DNA from 3 places in the Methylobacterium sp. D48H genome. Region 3 is predicted to be linked to each of the others. Evidence: predicted binding sites of a transcription regulator. Region 3 holds the regulator's gene; each other region holds the start of a gene.
The links. The regulator PhoB, encoded in region 3, activates phosphate uptake and scavenging genes when phosphate is short. The targets are predictions, from matches to a motif close to TGTCATNNANCTGTCAT.
Positions count from the first base shown of each region.

Region 1: ACLBX8_RS17155 (UDP-2,3-diacylglucosamine diphosphatase) is a predicted target of PhoB. The motif match lies at 1,636-1,652, and genes of this name have one in related genera.
Region 2: ACLBX8_RS01520 (CorA family divalent cation transporter) is a predicted target of PhoB. The motif match lies at 1,221-1,237, and genes of this name have one in related genera.

Region 1 covers NZ_JBKFAP010000009.1:161,113-165,197, forward strand. Annotated here, with positions in the region: gene ACLBX8_RS17150 (aminotransferase class V-fold PLP-dependent enzyme) at 1-1,183, opposite strand, end outside; gene ACLBX8_RS17155 (UDP-2,3-diacylglucosamine diphosphatase) at 1,721-2,518, shown strand; gene ACLBX8_RS17160 (glycosyltransferase family 4 protein) at 2,529-3,575, shown strand; gene ACLBX8_RS17165 (ribonuclease HII) at 3,614-4,085, shown strand, end outside.
Region 2 covers NZ_JBKFAP010000001.1:288,856-292,940, forward strand. Annotated here, with positions in the region: gene ACLBX8_RS01520 (CorA family divalent cation transporter) at 194-1,180, opposite strand; gene groES (co-chaperone GroES) at 1,392-1,682, shown strand; gene groL (chaperonin GroEL) at 1,754-3,394, shown strand; gene ACLBX8_RS01535 (hypothetical protein) at 3,495-3,785, opposite strand; gene fae (5,6,7,8-tetrahydromethanopterin hydro-lyase) at 4,081-4,085, opposite strand, start outside.
Region 3 covers NZ_JBKFAP010000014.1:95,175-99,259, reverse strand. Annotated here, with positions in the region: gene pstA (phosphate ABC transporter permease PstA) at 1-474, shown strand, start outside; gene pstB (phosphate ABC transporter ATP-binding protein PstB) at 497-1,312, shown strand; gene phoU (phosphate signaling complex protein PhoU) at 1,422-2,141, shown strand; gene phoB (phosphate regulon transcriptional regulator PhoB) at 2,264-2,959, shown strand; gene ACLBX8_RS20915 (protein-disulfide reductase DsbD family protein) at 3,139-4,085, opposite strand, start outside.

The sequences.
Region 1 (4,085 bases), on a different contig from region 3:
GCAGGTAGCTGGAGGCGGCGGCGACGCCCGAGCCCGGCGTGACCTTGATGCCGCAATCGAGCATGGCCATCTCGGCGCCCGCGATGGCACCCAGCAGCGACAGCTCGTTCAGGTCGCCCAGGTGGCCGATGCGGAACACCTTGCCGGCGACTTTCGACAGGCCGGCGCCGAGCGAGAGGTTGTAGCGCTCGTAGGCGTGGGTGATCACCTTGGCGGCGTCGGCGCCCTCCGGCACCACGATCGCCGTGACCGTGTCGGAGTTCCACTTCGGCTCCTTGGCGCAGGGCTTGAGGCCCCAGGCCGCGACCGCCTGGCGGGTCGCCTCACCGAGCACGTGATGGCGGTGGTAGACGTTCTCCAGCCCCTCCTCCTTCACGATCTCCAGGGCCTCGCGGAGGCCGTAGAGCAGCGGCAGGACGGGGGTGTAGGGGAAGTAGCCGGTGGCGTTGGCGGCCAGCTGGTCCTTCCAGGCGAAGTAGGCGTGGCCGAGCCGGTCGTTGCGGCCGGTGCCGCCCTCGGCGATCTTGAGCGCCTTCGGGCTGATGCAGATCAGGCCGAGGCCGGCCGGCAGCATGAAGCCCTTCTGGGAGCCCGCGATGGCGCAGTCGACCTTCCAGTCGTCCATGTAGAACGGCAGCGAGCCGATCGACGAGATGCCGTCCACGAACAGCAGGGCCGGGTGGCCGGCGGCGTCGATCGCCTTGCGCACCGCGCCGATGTCGCTGGTGACGCCCGTGGCGGTCTCGTTGTGGACGACCATCACAGCCTTGATCTTATGGTCCTTGTCGGCGCGCAGGGCCTCCTCGATCTTCTGCGGATCGGCGCCGGTGCCCCACTCCTCCTCCTGGACGACCACGTCGAGGCCGAGGCGCTGGGCCATGTCGACCCAGAGGTGGCTGAACTGGCCGTAGCGCGAGGTCAGCACCGTGTCGCCGCGGCAGAGGGTGTTGGACAGGGCCGATTCCCAGATGCCGGTGCCCGAGGACGGGAACAGGATGACCGTCCCGGCGGTCGAGCCGAACACCATCTTGGAGTCCTGCAGGAGCGGCTTCACCAGCTCGGGGAAGCTCGGCGAGCGGTGATCCTCCGACGGCACGTGCATGGCGCGCAGGACGCGCTCCGGGATGTTGGTGGGGCCCGGGATGAAGAGGTGGTTGCGACCGGGGCGCCGGGTTGCGGCCATGATGTTTCCTCCGAAAAGTCCATTGCGCGCGGGCGTGAACCCGCGCCGGGTTGTCCAAGCGTCCTCAGGGAGTCGGTCCGGCGCCGTCGAGAGCGGCTCGCGCCGCACCCCCTCGAACGCCATCCTCTGCCGTGATCGGGGGGTCTCCGCGGAGCGGCAGGCGGCCTCACGCCGCTCGCGTCGCGGCGCGCCCCCGCGCGCCGGTCGCCTCCGAATTGCCGTCCCGTCCAACGGCTCCAGGGCCGTCCTCGCCGCCTTCCTGTCAAGGTCCGGCCGTGCTCGTGCCGAGCGGCCGGTTCTTGGTATTATGAGGCGGTGAAGCTCGAAAGGAAAACCGGAAAAACTTCCGGAACTTGCCAAAAAAATTTTTTGTGCGCCGCAACGAAGTCGCACTCCGGTTGAGAGGCTTCGCGGCATCGCACACCGAAGTCTTTCCGCCCCGTCGGAACCCGCGTCATCAAACTGAGATCGGATCGCGCTCTGGATCCCGGCACCGTTCAGCCGCCGGGAGAGGATGCCGTGGCCGAGGTTGAGGAGATGCCGGTCCGCGTGCGGACGCTGTTCCTGTCCGACCTGCATCTCGGCACGCGCGGCTGCCAGGCCGGCCTGCTGCTGTCGTTCCTGAAGGACTACGACGCCGACACGATCTACCTCGTCGGCGACATCGTGGACGGCTGGCAGCTGCGCTCGGGCTGGTACTGGCCGCAGGAGCACAACGACGTGGTGCAGAAGCTCCTGCGCAAGGTCCGCAAGGGCGCGCGGATCGTCTACCTGCCCGGCAACCACGACGAGTTCCTGCGCGACTACGTGGGCACGAGCTTCGGCGGCATCGAGCTCGCCGAGACCGCGATCCACGAGGCGGCCGACGGCAAGCGCTACCTCGTCATCCACGGCGACCAGTTCGACATGGTCGTGCGCCACTCGCCGTGGCTCGCCCATCTGGGCGACGGCGCCTACACGCTGGCGCTCTCCCTCAACACGCTGATCAACAAGGTGCGGCGGCGGCTCGGCCTGTCCTACTGGTCGCTGTCGGCCTGGGCGAAGCTGCGCGTGAAGAACGCCGTGAGCTTCATCGGCCGCTTCGAGACGATCCTGGCCGAGGAGGCCCGCCGCCAGGGCGCCGACGGGGTGATCTGCGGCCACATCCACCACGCCGCGGACCGGCCGATCGGCGACCTGCGCTACCTCAACACCGGCGACTGGGTGGAATCCTGCACCGGGCTCGTGGAGCACTACGACGGCCGCATCGAGGTGCTGCACTACCCGAGCCTCCTGCGGGCGCGGGAGGCCGAGGTCGTGCCGCAGCCCCTGCCGGGCCGGCGCGCGGTGGCGTGAGGGCGGCGCCGTGAAGCTCCTGATCGCCAGCGACGCGTGGCACCCCCAGGTGAACGGCGTCGTGCGCTCCCTCGAGCAGATGGTCCGGCGCGCGCCGGAGCACGGCTTCGCCACGACGCTGCTGTCCGTCGCGGATTTCCGCTCGCTGCCGCTGCCGGGCTACCCGGAGATCCGCCTCGCCTATGCCGGGCGCGAGCGGGTGGCGGCGCGCTGGCGGGCCGAGCGGCCGAGCCACGTGCACATCGCCACGGAGGGGCCGGTGGGCCTCGCGGCGCGCCGGCACTGCCTCGCCCACGACCTGCCCTTCACGACGAGCTACCACACGCGCTTCCCGGAATACCTCGCCGCCCGCGCGCCGGTGCCGGAGGCGTGGTCCTACGCGTACCTGCGCCGGTTCCACGGCGCCGCCCGCGGGACGATGGTCAGCACCGCCTCGCTCCAGGGCGAGCTCGCGGCGCGGGGCTTCGGCCGGCTGATGCGCTGGACCCGGGGCGTGGACACGGAACGATTCCGGCCGGCCGAGCCCGGGACGCCCCGGCCGGCGGAACTCGCCGGCCTGCCGGGGCCGCTGTTCCTCTACGTCGGGCGACTGGCGGTGGAGAAGAACGTCGCGGCCTTCCTCGCCCTCGACCTGCCCGGCACCAAGGTGGTGGTCGGCGACGGTCCGGACCGCGCGCGGCTGCAGGCCCTCGCGCCGGCGGCGCACTTCCTCGGCACCCGCACCGGCGCGGACCTCTCGGCGGTCTACGCGGCCTGCGACGTCTTCGTCTTCCCGAGCCTCACCGACACGTTCGGCATCGTGCTCCTGGAGGCGCTGGCCAGCGGGCTCCCGGTGGCGGCCTTCCCGGTGCCGGGTCCGAACGACGTCGTCGGCGGCACGCGGGTCGGCGTGCTCGACCCGGATCTGCGGGTCGCCGCGCTGGCGGCCCTGCGCCTGTCGCGCGCCGAGTGCCGGGCCGAGGCCCTGCGCCGCGGCTGGGACGTGAGCGCTCGGCAGTTCTTCGGCAACATCGTCGAGGCGCATGGCGGCGCCCGGAGCACCCGCGACGCCGCCTGACGCGTGACGGCGTCCGCGCGGAATGGCAGGAGGGCGCGATGCCGCCCGCCAAGCCGCCAGCCAAGCCGCCAGTCAGATCGCCAGTCAGATCGCCCGCCGGACCGGCCGGGTCCGCCAGAGCCCGCCCCCCAGTCGCCGGACCGTTCGACCCCGCCCGGGCCGCCGCGTATCCGGCGGCGATCGGCTGCGACGAGGTCGGGCGCGGCGCGCTCTGCGGACCCGTGGTGGTGGCCGCGGTCTGGTTCGATCCGGCGGCGATCCCGGCCGACCTGCTCGCGGCCCTCGACGACAGCAAGCGCGTCCCCGAGCCCGTGCGCGACCGGCTGGCCCCCCTGATCCGCGCCCACGCGCGGGTCGCGGTGGCGGCGGGGTCGCGCGCCCTGATCGACCGGATCAACATCCGCGGCGCGACCCTCGACGCCATGGCGCGGGCGGTGGCGCGGCTCGGCCTCGCCGAGCCCGTGCTGGTCGACGGGCGCGACGCCCTGCCGGGCTTGCCCGGCCGCGCCG
Region 2 (4,085 bases), on a different contig from region 3:
CCCCCGGCGTGGGGTGTAGCCTCACAGCGTTAATGAATCCCTTATTCTGGCATTCGTCCAGTTTAAGAGTTGCCTGACGGAAATCGAATGCTTGGAGCGCCGCGCCCTCTGTGCGTCCGTAACCGGACCGACGCCATCGTCGAGATTGCATTCAAATATAAACTCGGTCAGGGCCGAAGCATACTTACGAATATCAGAACCAGCCGCGCATGCGAAAGTATACGATCGGCGCGACCGCGCTGATGAGGATCAGGCCGAGCGCGTAGGGATATCCGAGCGCCCAATCCAGCTCGGGCATGTGCTTGAAATTCATGCCGTAGATCGACGCGATCAGCGTCGGCGGGACGCCGACCACCGAGACGACGGTGAGGACGCGGAAGACGTTGTTCTGCTCGATGGTGATCAGGCCGAGGGCCGCGTCGAGCAGGAACTGCACGTTCTCGGCGAGCCGCGTCTCGAACTCGTCGAGGGATTCGATGTCCCGCTTGATCGTCTCGAAGCGCGCATCCTCCGGCAGGCCGAGGCTGTCGCAGGCCGCGGCGACGAACGGGATGATCCGTTCGAGCCCGAGCAGGCTCGACCGGATCTTGCCCAGAACCTTCCCGCGGTTGCTGATGCCGCGCAGGATCCGGCGCAGGGCGAGGTCGCGGCGCCGGGGCGGCGGGCTCTCCAGGCGCCGCCGCTCGGCACCGCGGACGTCGAAGTCGAAGATGCGGGTCGAGAGCGTGTCGAGCTCGGAGCCCATATCCTCGAGGGCGTCGGCGAGGCTGTCGACCAGTTCCTCCAGCACGACGAGGAAGATCTCGCTCGGCGTCGTGCTGCCGTCGCCGTCGGCGATACGCTTCGCGGACGCCTCGAAGGCGCGCAGGTCGTGGAAGCGAATCGTGACGAGGTGATCCTTGGTCAGCAGGAAGCCCAGCGGCTTCAACTGCGACGCGCTCTGCTCGAACGTGATCATCGGGGTCGAGAGCGAGAGGCCGCCCTTCACGCGGCGCAGGCGGCTCGACGTCTCGACCTCCGAGAGCGCCGCCCGCGACGGCACCCGCAGGCCGGTCGCGGCCTCGACCGCCGCAGCCTCTTCCGGCGTGGGGTCGTTCAGGTCGAGCCACACGGTGTCGCGCGCGATCGGGCCGCCGGGTCGCAGCGCCACCGGGCCTTCGGGTCCGTTCAGGCTCAGCATGAGAGCGCGTTATCCATGAGGGGGAACGGGGCCGCCGGCGCGTCATCGCACCGTCGCGCGGGGGTGCGACAGCCTTGACTCGGAACCCGCCCGCGCCTATCTCGCGGCCGTCTTTGGCACTCGCCGAGACAGAGTGCTAACAGTCGAGTTTGCGAGCGGTCCCGCCGGCCGCATCAACGCCAACTCAAGACCTGAAGCAAGAGGGCAGCTCATGAAGTTCCGTCCGCTGCACGACCGCGTGGTCGTCCGTCGCATCGAGAGCGAAGAGAAGACCAAGGGCGGCATCATCATCCCGGACACCGCCAAGGAGAAGCCGCAGGAGGGCGAGGTCGTCGCCGTCGGGCCCGGCGCCCGCGACGAGCAGGGCCGCGTCAACGCGCTCGACGTCAAGGCCGGCGACCGCGTCCTGTTCGGCAAGTGGTCCGGCACCGAGGTCAAGATCGACGGTCAGGACCTCCTGATCATGAAGGAATCCGACATCATGGGCGTCGTCGCCCTCTGATCGGATCACCCGTCACCGCCCTTTGAGGCCGTCCCGGCCTTGGGGTTCAACAACCAGCTAAGAGGCACACAATGGCAGCGAAAGACGTTCGTTTCTCCGCCGACGCCCGCGATAAGATGCTGCGCGGCGTCGACATCCTCGCCGACGCGGTGAAGGTGACGCTCGGCCCGAAGGGCCGCAACGTCGTGATCGAGAAGAGCTTCGGCGCCCCGCGCATCACCAAGGACGGTGTGACGGTCGCCAAGGAGATCGAGCTCGCCGACAAGTTCGAGAACATGGGCGCCCAGATGGTGCGCGAAGTGGCCTCGAAGACCAACGACATCGCGGGTGACGGCACCACCACCGCGACCGTGCTGGCCCAGGCCATCGTCCGCGAGGGCGCCAAGTACGTCGCCGCCGGCATCAACCCGATGGACCTGAAGCGCGGCATCGACCTCGCCACCCAGGCGGCCGTCAAGGACATCACCTCGCGCGCCAAGAAGGTCTCGACCTCCGACGAGGTCGCCCAGGTCGGCACGATCTCCGCCAACGGCGACAAGGAGATCGGCGAGATGATCGCCCACGCCATGCAGAAGGTGGGCAACGAGGGCGTGATCACGGTCGAGGAGGCCAAGACGGCCGAGACCGAGCTCGACGTCGTCGAGGGCATGCAGTTCGACCGCGGCTACCTCTCCCCGTACTTCATCACGAACGCGGAGAAGATGGTCGCCGAGCTCGAGGATCCCTACATCCTCATCCACGAGAAGAAGCTCTCGTCGCTCCAGGCCATGCTGCCGGTGCTCGAGGCCGTCGTTCAGACCGGCAAGCCGCTCCTGATCATCGCCGAGGACATCGAGGGCGAGGCTCTCGCCACCCTCGTCGTCAACAAGCTCCGCGGCGGCCTCAAGGTCGCGGCCGTCAAGGCGCCGGGCTTCGGTGACCGCCGGAAGGCGATGCTCGAGGACATCGCGATCCTGACCAAGGGTCAGATGATCGCCGAGGACCTCGGCATCAAGCTCGAGAACGTGACGCTCCCCATGCTCGGCCGCGCCAAGCGCGTGCGCATCGAGAAGGAGAACACCACGATCATCGACGGCGTCGGCGAGAAGTCCGACATCGAGGGCCGCATCTCGCAGATCAAGGCGCAGATCGAGGAGACCACCTCGGACTACGACCGCGAGAAGCTCCAGGAGCGCCTGGCCAAGCTCGCGGGCGGCGTCGCGGTGATCCGCGTCGGCGGCGCGACCGAGGTCGAGGTGAAGGAGAAGAAGGACCGCGTCGACGACGCCCTCAACGCCACCCGCGCGGCGGTCGAGGAAGGCATCGTCCCGGGCGGCGGCACCGCGCTGCTGCGCGCCAAGAAGGCGGTCTCCGAGCTGAAGTCCGAGATCCCGGACGTGCAGGCCGGCATCAAGATCGTCCTGAAGGCGCTCGAGGCCCCGCTCCGCCAGATCGCCCAGAACGCGGGCGTGGAAGGCTCGATCGTAGTCGGCAAGATCACCGACAACACCTCGTCGGAGACCTTCGGCTTCAACGCCCAGACCGAAGAGTACGTCGACATGATCCAGGCCGGCATCGTCGACCCGGCCAAGGTGGTGCGCACCGCCCTGCAGGACGCGGCCTCGGTCGCCGGCCTGCTGGTGACCACCGAGGCGATGGTCGCCGACGCGCCGAAGAAGGACAGCCCCGCTCCGGCCATGCCGGGCGGCGGCATGGGCGGCATGGACTTCTAAGTCCGAGCCATCCGCTGAGACGAAGGAAGGGGGTCGCCGCGAGGCGGCCCCTTTTCTCTTGGCGCCGGCCTGCCGCGGTGGCCCGCGGGGCGCTGGCCGGTCAGAGGCCGCGACGCGACGCTTCGGCCGCGAGACGCGCCCGCACGGTGGCGATCAAGGATTGCCGGACGCGCTCCGTCGCCTGGAACGGGATATCGAAGTTCAGGCTGTGGTAGATCAGGGACCGGATGCTGTCCTGATCGGGATCGTCCGCGCCTGTCTGCATGATGTCGAGGATCCAGGCATGGATCGCCGCGTGGTCGGACGTGTCGGGATCCGCGGCGAGGACCAAGTGGCCGCCGTGAATCCAGTCATCGCGCAGGGTTGCGGACACTTCGTCCGATGCAGGCATCACCTCACCTCGCGGCTCTGCCCGGTGCGGCCGGGACGATAGAGTATCCGCGCGCGCCGATCCCGTTCTCCACCGGCGACCGCGGAGCTTCGACGCCGCGTCACCTGTACGTCGGCGCCTCGCCCGGCCGCGATGTGGCGCGGCGGTCCAGGCGGTGGGCGATCAACAAAAAACGGGACGGCTCGCGCCGTCCCGTTCAGGGGCCTAATTATCGGCCAAGGAAGATCGAAGCCAGTCGCTGGAGCAGGCCCCGCGGTGCGGGCGGAGGCTCGCTCTGCCCAGGACCGTCCCCGATCTAAG
Region 3 (4,085 bases):
TACACGCTGATGGTGCGGCCGATGGGCACCTACTCGGGCTGGGCCGGCGGCGTGGCGCTGGCGATCATCGCCGTGCCGGTGATCGTGCGCACCACCGAGGACATGCTGCGCCTCGTGCCCGGCACCCTGCGGGAGGCCGGCGCGGCGCTCGGCGCGCCGCCCTCGACGGTGATCATGAGCGTGACCTGGCGGGCGGCCTCGGCCGGCATCGTCACCGGCATCATCCTGGCCCTCGCCCGCATCGCCGGCGAGACCGCGCCGCTGCTGTTCACCGCGCTCAACAACAATTCCTGGTTCTCGGCCAACCTGATGGGCGGCGTCGCGAACCTGCCGGTGATGATCTACCAGTTCGCCCTCTCGCCCTACCCGAACTGGCAGGGCCTGGCCTGGGCGGGCGCGCTTCTGATCACCACCACCATCCTGGCGCTGTCGATCATCGCGCGCCTCGTGATCAAGCCGCAGGCCTCGCGCTGAGCCCCCTTTCGAGGACACGACGATGAACGCCGCCTCCGCGATCCCCACGGTCGAGCTGAACCGCAACCGCGCCGAAGAGGGCGGCCCCGTGCGGATCGCCGTCAAGGACCTGAACTTCTATTACGGCAGCTTCCACGGGCTTAAGGACGTCAACCTCAACTTCCACGACCGGCAGGTGACGGCGCTGATCGGCCCTTCCGGCTGCGGCAAGTCCACCCTGCTGCGCTGCTTCAACCGGATCTACAGCCTCTACCCGGAGCAGCGCGCGGAGGGCGAGATCCTGCTCGACGGCGAGAACATCCTCAGCCCCTCCGTCGACCTGAACGAGCTGCGCTCGCGCATCGGCATGGTGTTCCAGAAGCCGACGCCGTTCCCGATGTCGATCTACGACAACGTGGCCTTCGGCCTGCGCCTCTACGAGAAGCTGCCGAAATCCGAGCTCGACGGCCGGATCGAGGAATCCCTGCGCAAGGCCGCCCTCTGGGACGAGGTGAAGGACAAGCTCCGGCAGCCGGGGACCGGCCTGTCGGGCGGCCAGCAGCAGCGCCTGTGCATCGCCCGGACGGTGGCGCAGAAGCCGGAGGTGATCCTGTTCGACGAGCCGACCTCGGCCCTCGACCCGATCTCGACCGGCCGCATCGAGGAGCTGATCGAGCAGCTGCGCGACGAGTTCACCATCGTGATCGTCACCCACAACATGCAGCAGGCGGCGCGCATCTCGCAGTTCACCGCCTTCATGTATCTGGGGCAGCTCGTCGAGTTCGGTCCGACCAACCGGATGTTCATGAACCCGACGGAACGCCGCACGCAGGACTACATCACCGGCCGCTTCGGCTAGTCTGCCGGGCCGCTCCGGTCCCGGGACCGCCGCTCGCGTCTCCGGCGCGCCGGCGGGTCCCGCAAGCCTCCCGGAGGGCCGTCCCCGGGACCCCATCGAAGGATCCGCCATGCCCGGCCATATCGTCACCTCCTACGACACCGACCTGGAGAACCTGCGTCGCTCGATCTCGGAGATGGGCGGCGTCGCCGAGAAGATGACCGCGGAGGCGACCGACGCCCTCGTGCGCCGGGACGACACGCTCGCCCAGGCTGTGATCCTCGCCGACAAGCGCCTCGACGCGCTGCAGCGGGACATCGAGGAGCGCGCCGTGCTGCTGATCGCCCGGCGCCAGCCCCTGGCCATCGACCTGCGCGAGACCATCTCGGCGATCCGCGTCTCCGGCGATCTGGAGCGGATCGGCGACCTCGCCAAGAACGTCGCCAAGCGCGTGGTGGCGATCTCCGATCAGGCGCCGGCCCAGAAGATCGTGCTCGGCGTGCGCCACATGAGCGACCTCGCCGAGGGTCAGCTGAAGGACGTGCTCGACGCCTACGGGAGCCGCGACGTCCAGGCGGCCCACGACGTCTGGGAGCGCGACGGCGAGATCGACGCCCTGTACAATTCCCTGTTCCGCGAGCTCCTGACCTACATGATGGAGGATCCGCGCAACATCTCGTTCTGCACGCACCTCCTGTTCTGCGCGAAGAACGTCGAGCGCATCGGCGACCACACCACCAACATCGCCGAGACGATCCACTACCTCGCCACGGGCGAGACGCTGGCGGGTGACCGGCCGAAGAACGACGCGTCGAACTACGCGACCGTGGACGGCGTGCAGGCGCCGTGAGGCGCCGACCCCGGCGCCTTCCTGTGGGCGCGGCCGGGGTCACTCTCCGTGCGGGTTGAGGCGGGGCGGCGCCTCCTGCACCATCCGGGGACCGCCCGCAGAACGAGTCTTCGAACGTGAGCATGCAAGTCCTGATCGTCGAGGACGAGGAGGCCCTGAGCACGCTGCTGCGCTACAACCTGGAGGCCGAGGGCTTCCTGGTGGATTCGGCGGCGCGCGGCGACGACGCCGAACTGCTCCTCGCGGAGCGGATCCCGGACCTCGTCCTGCTCGACTGGATGCTGCCCGGCCTCTCGGGGATCGAGCTGTGCCGCCGGATCCGGGCGCGCCGGGAGACCGAGCGCCTGCCGGTGATCATGCTCACCGCCCGGGGCGAAGAGGGCGACCGTGTCCGCGGGCTCGGCACGGGCGCCGACGACTACATCGTCAAGCCGTTCTCGGTCCCGGAGCTGCTCGCCCGGATCCGCGCGCTCCTGCGCCGGGCCAAGCCCGCCCACGTCTCGGACCGGCTGGCGGCCGGCGACCTGGAACTCGACCGCACCGGCCACCGCGTCCGCCGCGGCGGCGAGGAGCTGCATCTGGGCCCCACGGAGTTCCGGCTCCTGGAATTCCTGATGCTGGCGCCGGGCCGGGTCTTCTCCCGCGAGCAGCTCCTCGACGGGGTGTGGGGCCACGACGTCTACATCGACGAGCGCACCGTCGACGTCCATGTCGGGCGGTTGCGCAAGGCGCTGAACGGCCCGCGCCAGACCGACCCGATCCGCACGGTCCGGGGCTCGGGCTACGCCTTCGACGAGACCTTCTCGCTGGAGGCTTGAGGCGGCCCGAAGGGCTGTCGGAGCGCCTCACCGCTCCGGCGCGCCGTCATCGCGAGCGGAGCGAAGCGACCCAGAGCGGCGGGACGCCGGCGCGCGCGGCGCTGCTGGGTTGCTTCGCTCCGCTCGCAAAGACGGTGGGACGGGCCCGCGAAGATTCGCGCGTCCCGGCCTCCAGGGACTCAGCGCGCCAGCGCCGCGCTCCGGCCCGAGGCGGCCGGCACCGCCTCCAGCGCCGCCAGGACCGTCCCCTCGGTGAGGATCTGCGGCAGCACCTGGGGCTCTCCCGTCCCGGTATAGAGCAGGTAGAGCGGGACGCCGCTGCGCCCGTGCTTCTCCAGGAGGCGGGTGATCTCGGGGTTCTGGTTGGTCCAGTCGCCCTTCATGTAGGTCACGCCGCGCTCGGCCATCGCGGCCCGCACGGCCTTCGTGTTGAGCGAGGTCGCCTCGTTGACCGCGCAGGTGATGCACCACGCGGCGGTCATGTCCACGAAGACGGGGCGGTGCGCGTCGAGCAGGGCGTCGAGGCGCGCCTGCGTGAACGGCTCGATCCCGTCGGCGGCGGCCTGCGCGGCCGGCGCGGCGCGATCCCGGGGCAGGGTGACGGCGAGGGCCCCAACGGCGATCAGCGCCAGCGCGGCGGCGGCCTGCGCGACCCGGCCGGCCCGCGGCGGGGCGGCGCGGCCGTGCTCCCAGGCCCAGGCGGCGAAGCCCACGAGGACGAGGCCGATCAGCGCCGCCAGCAGCCCGCGCGGGTCGACCTGCTGCGCCAGCACCCAGATCAGCCACGCCACGGTGGCGTAGACCGGGAAGGCCAGCACCTGCTTGAGGGTCTCCATCCAGGCGCCCGGCCGCGGCAGCGCCCGCAGGGCCGGCGGCCAGAGGGTCAGGAGCAGGAAGGGCAGGGCGAGGCCGAGGCCGAGGCTCGCGAAGACGGCGAGCGCCACGCCGGCGCTCTGGGTCAGCGCGAAGCCCACCGCCGAGCCCATGAACGGCGCCGTGCAGGGCGTCGCCACCAGGGTCGCGAGCACGCCGGTGAAGAACGAGCCGCTCAGGCCGCCGCGCCGGGTGAGGCCGTCGCCGAGGCCGGCGAGCCGGCCGCCGACATGGACCGCGCCCGAGAGGCTCA